2 regions of the Rhizobium sp. 11_C7_N12_5 genome follow, and region 2 is predicted to be linked to the other one. Evidence: riboswitches for the same ligand, from Rfam matches in the RefSeq annotation. Region 2 holds a riboswitch; the other holds the start of a gene.

Region 1 (3,605 bases), on a different contig from region 2:
CGAACATCCAGCGCGTGCCGATGCTGTCCTTCTGCGCCTTGACGGTCACGGCGACCGAAAAGGGCCGCGACGGTGTCGACGACAGCGTATAGGTGCGCATGACCGGCTCGGGCGCCGTCGGCAGCTCCAGCGTCACGAACTGGCCCGGCAGGTAACGGAACCAGTTGTCCTTGTCGGACCCGAATGTGAAGGTCATCACATCGGGCGCTTCCGGCGTGACCGAGAGGCATTCGAGCAGATGCTGCCTGTCGCTCCAGGGCTGCATCTGGTCGAGATGTCGATGACGGAGGGAGACGGTCATGTTCATGCTCAGGCAACCGCCGACAGCTTGGCCTGATCGCCCTGCAGCCGGTTGATCATGAAATTCGAGTACCACTCGACGAACTGCATGACGCCGCCTTCATGGATTTCCGAATAGGGACCGGGCTCGTAAGCAGGCGAGCGGATGCCGAAGGCATTTTCCTCGACGATGCGGCGGTCCTGATCGTTGGTCTCAGTCCAGACGTGAGTAAGCTCTTCGAGATCATAATCGACGCCTTCGACCGCATCCTTGTGCACCAGCCATTTGGTGGTGACGGCGGTTTCCTCGGCGTTGAGCGGAAGGACGCGGAAGGAAATCGCGTGATCGCCGAGCATGTGGTTCCAGGTCGTCGGGTAATGGAACAGCAGCATCGTACCGATGTTGTTGATCGTCACATCGGGCGAGAGCGGCCGCTTGACGGCATTCTGGCCGGACATGGTGTAGCTTTCGGCCCCTTCGATCAGCGGCATGCGTGCGGTGCGGAACTGTCCGTCCGGCGAGATCTTGAATTCGCTCGGCAGGCCGGCAGCTTCACAGCGCTTCCAATGAGCTGTGATCACGGGATCGCTCATTGCCCCCTGCACGCCGCTCACCGTCGGCGCTTCCGAAAAAGTGCGGCAGAGTTCGGGATGGTTGGCAGCGCAATGATAGCACTCGCGGTTGTTTTCCCAGACGAGCTTCCAGTTGCCCTTCTCGATGATGGTGCTCTGGAAGGCGACCTTGGCCTCGCTGAGGCGATGAGGGGCTATGTAGGGCTCGATCGTGGCGCGAACCGGCGCGAAGTCCGGCGCATTCTGCGCAAGGCAGATGAAGATATAGCCGCCGACGCTTTCGCAGTGAACCGATTTCAGCGAGTACTGGCTCTTGTCGAAATCCTCGGCCATCTGGCGGGCGAAGAGCAGCGAGCCGTCCAGCTCGTAGGTCCACTGGTGATAGGGGCAGACGAGCTTTGCCGACGAGCCGCGCTCGGTCGTGCAGACCCGCGAGCCGCGATGACGACAGCTATTGTGGAAGGCACGGATGACCTGATCGCGACCGCGAACGATGACGACGGGATAATCGCCGATCTGGACGGTGAAATAATTACCCGCGCGAGGCACTTCGCAATCATGGCCGATGAACAGCCAATCCCGATAATAGATCATCTCCATATCGAGCTTGAAGTAATCCGGGTCAGTATAGAAGGGCTGCTCCAGGCTGAAACCCTCACGGCGATTCTTCAATTGCCGCAGAACATTGCTGCTGATATCCATTTGCCTATCCTTGCGCAGTACCAAGAAACGGGCGAAGGACATGCACGGCCGGTGGGAACGGCCCAAAGCAATGTCCCGACCGCCCGCCGCGGTCAGTAAACCATATGTGCCCAAGGCTGGTTTCCGGGCTCTGGAGCGGCCCTGTCGCCAGGACCCCATGGCACCTTCCCAGGTCGACCCGACCCAGTGGCTTTATCCGCCATGCCTTACTCCACCACCGTTGCGGGGGCAGCGCCGGATTTTGACCGGCTTCCCAATTCTCCGCCTCCCTAGCAGACGGCACCTTGAGATTGATGACATCATAGCTCTCGGCCCCTTCAGCCGCTGCGCTACAATGCGACATCGGCTTCGAAATTGGCGACAGACGAAACGAGACGCCCGGACGGTTGCGCATAGCGGCAATATAGGAAGACAATTCAATCTCTTATGCATCGCCGTGGGATGCAGGAATAGTGATCCTCCCACCTCTCGCGAGCGACGCTTTATTCTGAATGCGACAGGTCCGCCGATGGCAGGCGATCAAAGGCGCGCGTGCGCCTGCGAAAGCGCCTGCAGCGCCGCCACCGCACGGCCGGCATCAACGGCCGGAACGAAGATATGATCGTGATAGTAGGCGGCGACGACATTGGCGCTGATGCCCTCATTTCCCAAGGCCGTGGCAAAGGCTGCGGTCAGGCCGACCGCCTCCAGCGAGGAATGGATATCGAGCGTGATCATCCGCATGGCGGGGGCCGTCGGAAGCCCTGCCTGCCGCGCTGCTTCCAGAGGAAGGATCAACGTCACTCCCTCCCTTTCCCGAAAGAGCCCGATCGGCTCCAGGTGAATATGATCGGCGAGCGCCGAAGCCGGCACGCTGCAATAGACGAACTCGCCCTCGGCAAGATTCGGCTTCATGTCCGCCAGCAGCAGCTTGAGATCGGTAATGCCGGGCATGATTCTGATCCTTTTCAACGATCCGCCAGCAAGAGCGCGCGCTTCAGCCCGGCTCAAGCTAGACGATCTATCATTCGGCATCCAGACCTCGATGGCGAGCCGGCATGGCAAAACTCAGATATTTCGATGCCAAGAAACCCGCCAACCCGGAGCCGGTACCGCCGGCGGCGGGGTATACGGAATTTCTCCGCACCGGCCGCATCAATCGCGACAAGACGCATTGGCTCGCCGAGGAGCGACGTTACCTCACGTTCGAGGAAGTGGCCGAACGCACGGCGAGCAAGCTGCGGAACGCCGGCGAGACAACCCATGGCCGTCTCAACAGCTTTCACCAGTCGATCCGCTTTCCGAAATTGATCTTCCATCACACCCTGCGGGATACGCCGCATCTCGGCTATTGCCACGTCACCGCGGCGCGAACGCAATTCGCGAAATATGAGGAGGTAAGCTGGGCCTTCTACATCGCCAATTTCTTTGCCCGCCTCGGCCAGAACGACAATTTCTTCGAAGACATCAGCCTGAAATATTCGCGAATGTATTTCGCCGTCGCCGTCCATCCGGACAAGGAAGCGTCGGAAAAGAAGCTGACGATCAATCGCGACATCCGGGGCAACGGAGTGCTCTTCCACACCCATGATCCGCAGACCGCCATCCGCAACGTCCTGCTGCTCGGCGCCCGCAACGAGCAGCTTCGCGACATCATTCGCCAGCTTTGATCATTGATCCGAAAACTTGAAAAGCATAAGAACGGCCTGAACTGCAAACGGGCAGGCCATGGCGCGACACATAGACATCCTTGAACATCCGCAAACGGCGATAGAGGTCGCCTCGGCAACGCTTGCCGAGGGGTTGCCGATCGGATTGCCGACGGAGACCGTCTATGGGCTTGCCGCCGATGCCACCAATCCGGCCGCCATCACCCGTATCTACGAAACCAAGGGCCGGCCGCGCTTCAATCCGCTGATCTGCCATATGAGCGATCTGGCCATGGCTGAACGCTACGCGATCTTCGATCCCATCTCCCGCAAGCTGGCGGAAGCCTTCTGGCCCGGTCCGCTGACGCTGGTGCTGCCGCTACGGCCTGAAAGCGGCATCCATCCGCTGGCGACCGCCGGTCT
Region 2 (3,605 bases):
GTATATAGTCGAGCCGCGAACAGCCATCAATCCCGATGGGCACCTCTAACTCGACTTTGGATGATGATTCAATTTCACCGCGCACAGATGCCTGACCGGATTGCCTCTCCATCAACTCGATATTCGAGCCGGAGCGATACCGTTATATGCGGAAAAATATAATGCTAGCGGTTAGGCCTCTTCCAGGAGAATCCCATACTCAGACTCCATCGCCCGATCCCCGTCGCGAAAATCGCTATTGCACTCGGCAGCATAGTGTTCTCGACGCCCGCCTGGGCTGACCGTGTGGTGACCGATCAGATCGGCCGTCAGGTGCATATTCCGGATGTCGTGAACCGCGTCATCATCCTGCAGCACCAGACCCTCAACATCGCCGTCCAGCTCGAACCGCTCTGCGGCATCGCGGTTCGTTCGGCGAAACTCGGCAGCGGCCGGTGGGAGGAAACCGCTTTCGCGCCGCTGTGCCGGCAAAGGGACAGGAAAGGAAGCTGTCGCGACAGGGGCAGGAGATATTGCGAGACGCCGGATTTGTTTCGATCGACTGATCCGAATAGCCTGCCTGTGCATCGAAATGCCCGCTGGTGGGATCAAGCCCTGACGATGTGGATCCCGTAACTCCTCACGCTCTCATCTCCCACGATGTCCCTCATATGCAAGGGCACGTCCGATTCCACCGACCAGCGGTCTTTTACAACAAGGTGCTCTGGAAGATGGTCGACGATGCCCGAGATGACCTTTTCGTAGTCTACAATGATCGCTTCGCGACCGATCAGGCGATCGATCAAACTGGCATCGCTCGCCACGTGGCCGTTTTCGCAAAACCAATAGGATATGAGGTCCAGCTCCGAATTCGACGGCAAATCGGGAGGCAGGGTCTGGTTGAGAAAGCTGAAATCGCCGGCGCAACCGGAATCCGTCAGCACCGTTTGCGCGATGTTCAAGTGTAAGGGCGATTGATCGACGAAGGTCAGGTGCAGCCTCGGGTTCGTAGCGAGAAATGCGAACGTCAATCCGAAGACGCCCGAGCCGCAGCCTAGGTCGCGCACGTTTTCGTATTTCACCGGTTCGATATTCGCGGAGAGCAAAGCTAGGCAGCATTTGAGAGCGTTTTTAATTCCATACGCTTTCGTAAAAGTCTCAGCCTGCGTCTCGTGGTCAAATATGAAAATTCTTGCTGCGCTTTCGACCTCTTCTCTGAGCGCCAAAGCCTCCTGATCGGCTTTGAAGATTCCCGACTTTGCCTGCAACGCCGCGGCCAATTCAGCCAGCTCGACCGGAAACGTCCCCTGTTGCATTTTCATCCATCATTTTGGTTAGGCTCACGCCGTCTGGTGAGCAGTGATAATGTCGATATATTGGCCCGCAGGGCGTTTTAGATATGAATTCTATTATGCAGATCGATAAATGAACTTCGCCGGATGTGAACGCATCCATTTCATTCTCATACAACGAGACGAGCGTGTTCTTCAATGTCGAGCAACTCGTCGTCGAGGTGGAGAAGAGAAGAAACATTGCGCGGCTTTTGTCGATGGATGTGCTTGACGGCGAGCGGTCGTCCGACATAACTGGATGCGACGGTTCCCCAAGGAAGACTCTACGGGGATTAATAGGGAACACGGTGAGGGCGACCCAAAGGGGACCTAGACCGTGGCTGCCCCCGCAACTGTAAGCGGATTGCCGGTCATCCCGGAGCGACCAGCTTGCTGGTCATCTCCCAGGGTCTTCGGACCATGCCACTGCGCGGAAACGGCGCGGGAAGGCAGATGATTGTCAGACATCCGCGAGCCAGGAGACCTGCCGTCAATCACGATCCAATCAGCCGGGCGGGGATGCCCGGAAAGGGACAGAGAATGATTGACCTGAGCCTTCGATATTACCCGGCACTCTTCGTTCTTGATTGGGATTTCCGCAACCGGCTGCGGTGTGCCTGAGCGCTGTTGCGCTGACGTCACTCAGTTTTTCATCCCTATCGAGATCTTTCATGCGCCATTTTCTGACGACCATTACATTTGCGCTCGGCCTTGCCGGCTTCGCAGCTCCCGGTTTTGCAGCGACCCAGTATCCCCTCACCATCAACAATTGCGGCCAGCAGGTCACCTTTAAAAAGGCTCCAGCTCGGATCCTGTCTATCGGTCAAGGCATGACCGAGATCCTGCTGTCGCTCGGCCTTGCCGACAAGATCGTCGGAACGGCCGTCTGGGTCGGGCCTGTTCTGCCACAATATGCGGAAGCCAACGGCAAGATCCCACGTCTTGCCGATAATGACCCGAGTTTCGAAGCGGTTGTCGGCAAGGAACCGGACCTCGTTGCCGCCGAATTCGAATGGCATGTCGGTCCGCAAGGTTCGGTCGGCAAGCGCGAGCAGTTCTCCGGGCTTGGCATCAACACCTACATCGCGCCGACCGACTGCGTTGCCAAGGTCAATGCCGACGGCGGTGACGGCGTGCGCAAGGAACTCTTCACGATGGACCTGATCTATCAGGAGATCGATGAACTCGCGCGGATTTTCGACGTCGGGGATCGCGGCGATGCGCTGATCGCTGACCTCAAGAAGCGTCAGGCGGAAGCAGTGGCTTCAATTGCCGGCGCACAGGCCAAGAACCTGCCGATCGTGTTCTGGTTCTCGAGCAAGGAAGTCAACGGCGATGCCTTCATCGCCGGCAAGAACAGTGCGCCGGCGTATATCCTCAAGACACTCGGCGCCAGGAACGTCGTGACGACGGAGGAGGAATGGCCGCTGGTTGGATGGGAGACGATCGCGCAGGCCAATCCGGCCGTGGTCGTCATCGCGACGATGGATCGCCGGCGCTACGCGGCCGACGATCCCAAGGTCAAGCTCGATTTCCTCGAGAAGGACCCGGTCACGAGCCAGCTCGATGCAGTCAAGAACAAGCACTTCGTGATGATGGACGCGCAGTCGATGAATCCCACCATCCGGACCATCGACGGCATCGAGACCCTGGCCAAGGGCATCAAGTCCTTCGGCCTGGCGCAATAAATGCGCGGGATCGCAAGACGGCAGAAGCGGTGGGCGCTATTGGCGCTCACCATCGCCGCAATCGTGCTTCTGGCGCTCATGATCAGCCTTGCCGTGTCGATCGGCGAGATTTCCATTCCGCTGGCCACCACAGCCAAGGCCGTTGCGAACCGGCTGCTGGGGACGGATTTCGAGTTGAGCCGTATCCATCAGGGTATCGTCTGGGACTACAGGCTCAGCCGGGCGCTTGTGGCCGCCAGCGCCGGCGCCTCATTGGCGCTGAGCGGCGTGATCCTGCAGGCCATGCTGCGCAATCCGCTCGCCGAACCCTATGTGCTCGGCATTTCAGCAGGCGCCTCGACCGGCGCGGTCTGCGTCATGATCCTCGGTCTCGGCTCGGGAATCCTGGGCCTTTCGGGCGGGGCCTTCCTCGGCGCGATCGCGGCCTTTCTCTTCGTCGGCCTCCTGGCTACGGGCGTCGGCGGCACAAGCGAGCGGATTATCCTGTGCGGCGTCGCCGGCTCGCAGCTCTTCAATGCACTCACCTCCTATATCGTCACCACATCGGCGAATGCCGAGCAGGCAAGGGGTGTCATGTTCTGGCTGCTCGGCTCGTTGAGCGGCGTGC

The links. Region 2 has a riboswitch for cobalamin ahead of AB8B29_RS28055 (ABC transporter substrate-binding protein). Riboswitches for the same ligand answer to the same signal wherever they lie in the genome.
Region 1: linked by a shared signal. The riboswitch ahead of AB8B29_RS02175 (aromatic ring-hydroxylating oxygenase subunit alpha) and the one ahead of AB8B29_RS28055 (ABC transporter substrate-binding protein) in region 2 are both predicted to bind cobalamin.

Annotation. Positions count from the first base shown of each region.
Region 1 is NZ_JBPWPY010000001.1:459,902-463,506, reverse strand. Features, by position in the region: gene AB8B29_RS02180 (hybrid-cluster NAD(P)-dependent oxidoreductase) at 1-307, opposite strand, end outside; gene AB8B29_RS02175 (aromatic ring-hydroxylating oxygenase subunit alpha) at 310-1,554, opposite strand; cobalamin riboswitch at 1,652-1,856, opposite strand; gene AB8B29_RS02170 (ACT domain-containing protein) at 2,074-2,487, opposite strand; gene AB8B29_RS02165 (DUF6656 family protein) at 2,592-3,203, shown strand; gene AB8B29_RS02160 (L-threonylcarbamoyladenylate synthase) at 3,262-3,605, shown strand, end outside.
Region 2 is NZ_JBPWPY010000002.1:1,912,245-1,915,849, reverse strand. Features, by position in the region: gene AB8B29_RS28065 (hypothetical protein) at 256-615, shown strand; gene AB8B29_RS28060 (methyltransferase) at 588-1,295, opposite strand; cobalamin riboswitch at 1,559-1,816, shown strand; gene AB8B29_RS28055 (ABC transporter substrate-binding protein) at 1,982-2,998, shown strand; gene AB8B29_RS28050 (FecCD family ABC transporter permease) at 2,999-3,605, shown strand, end outside.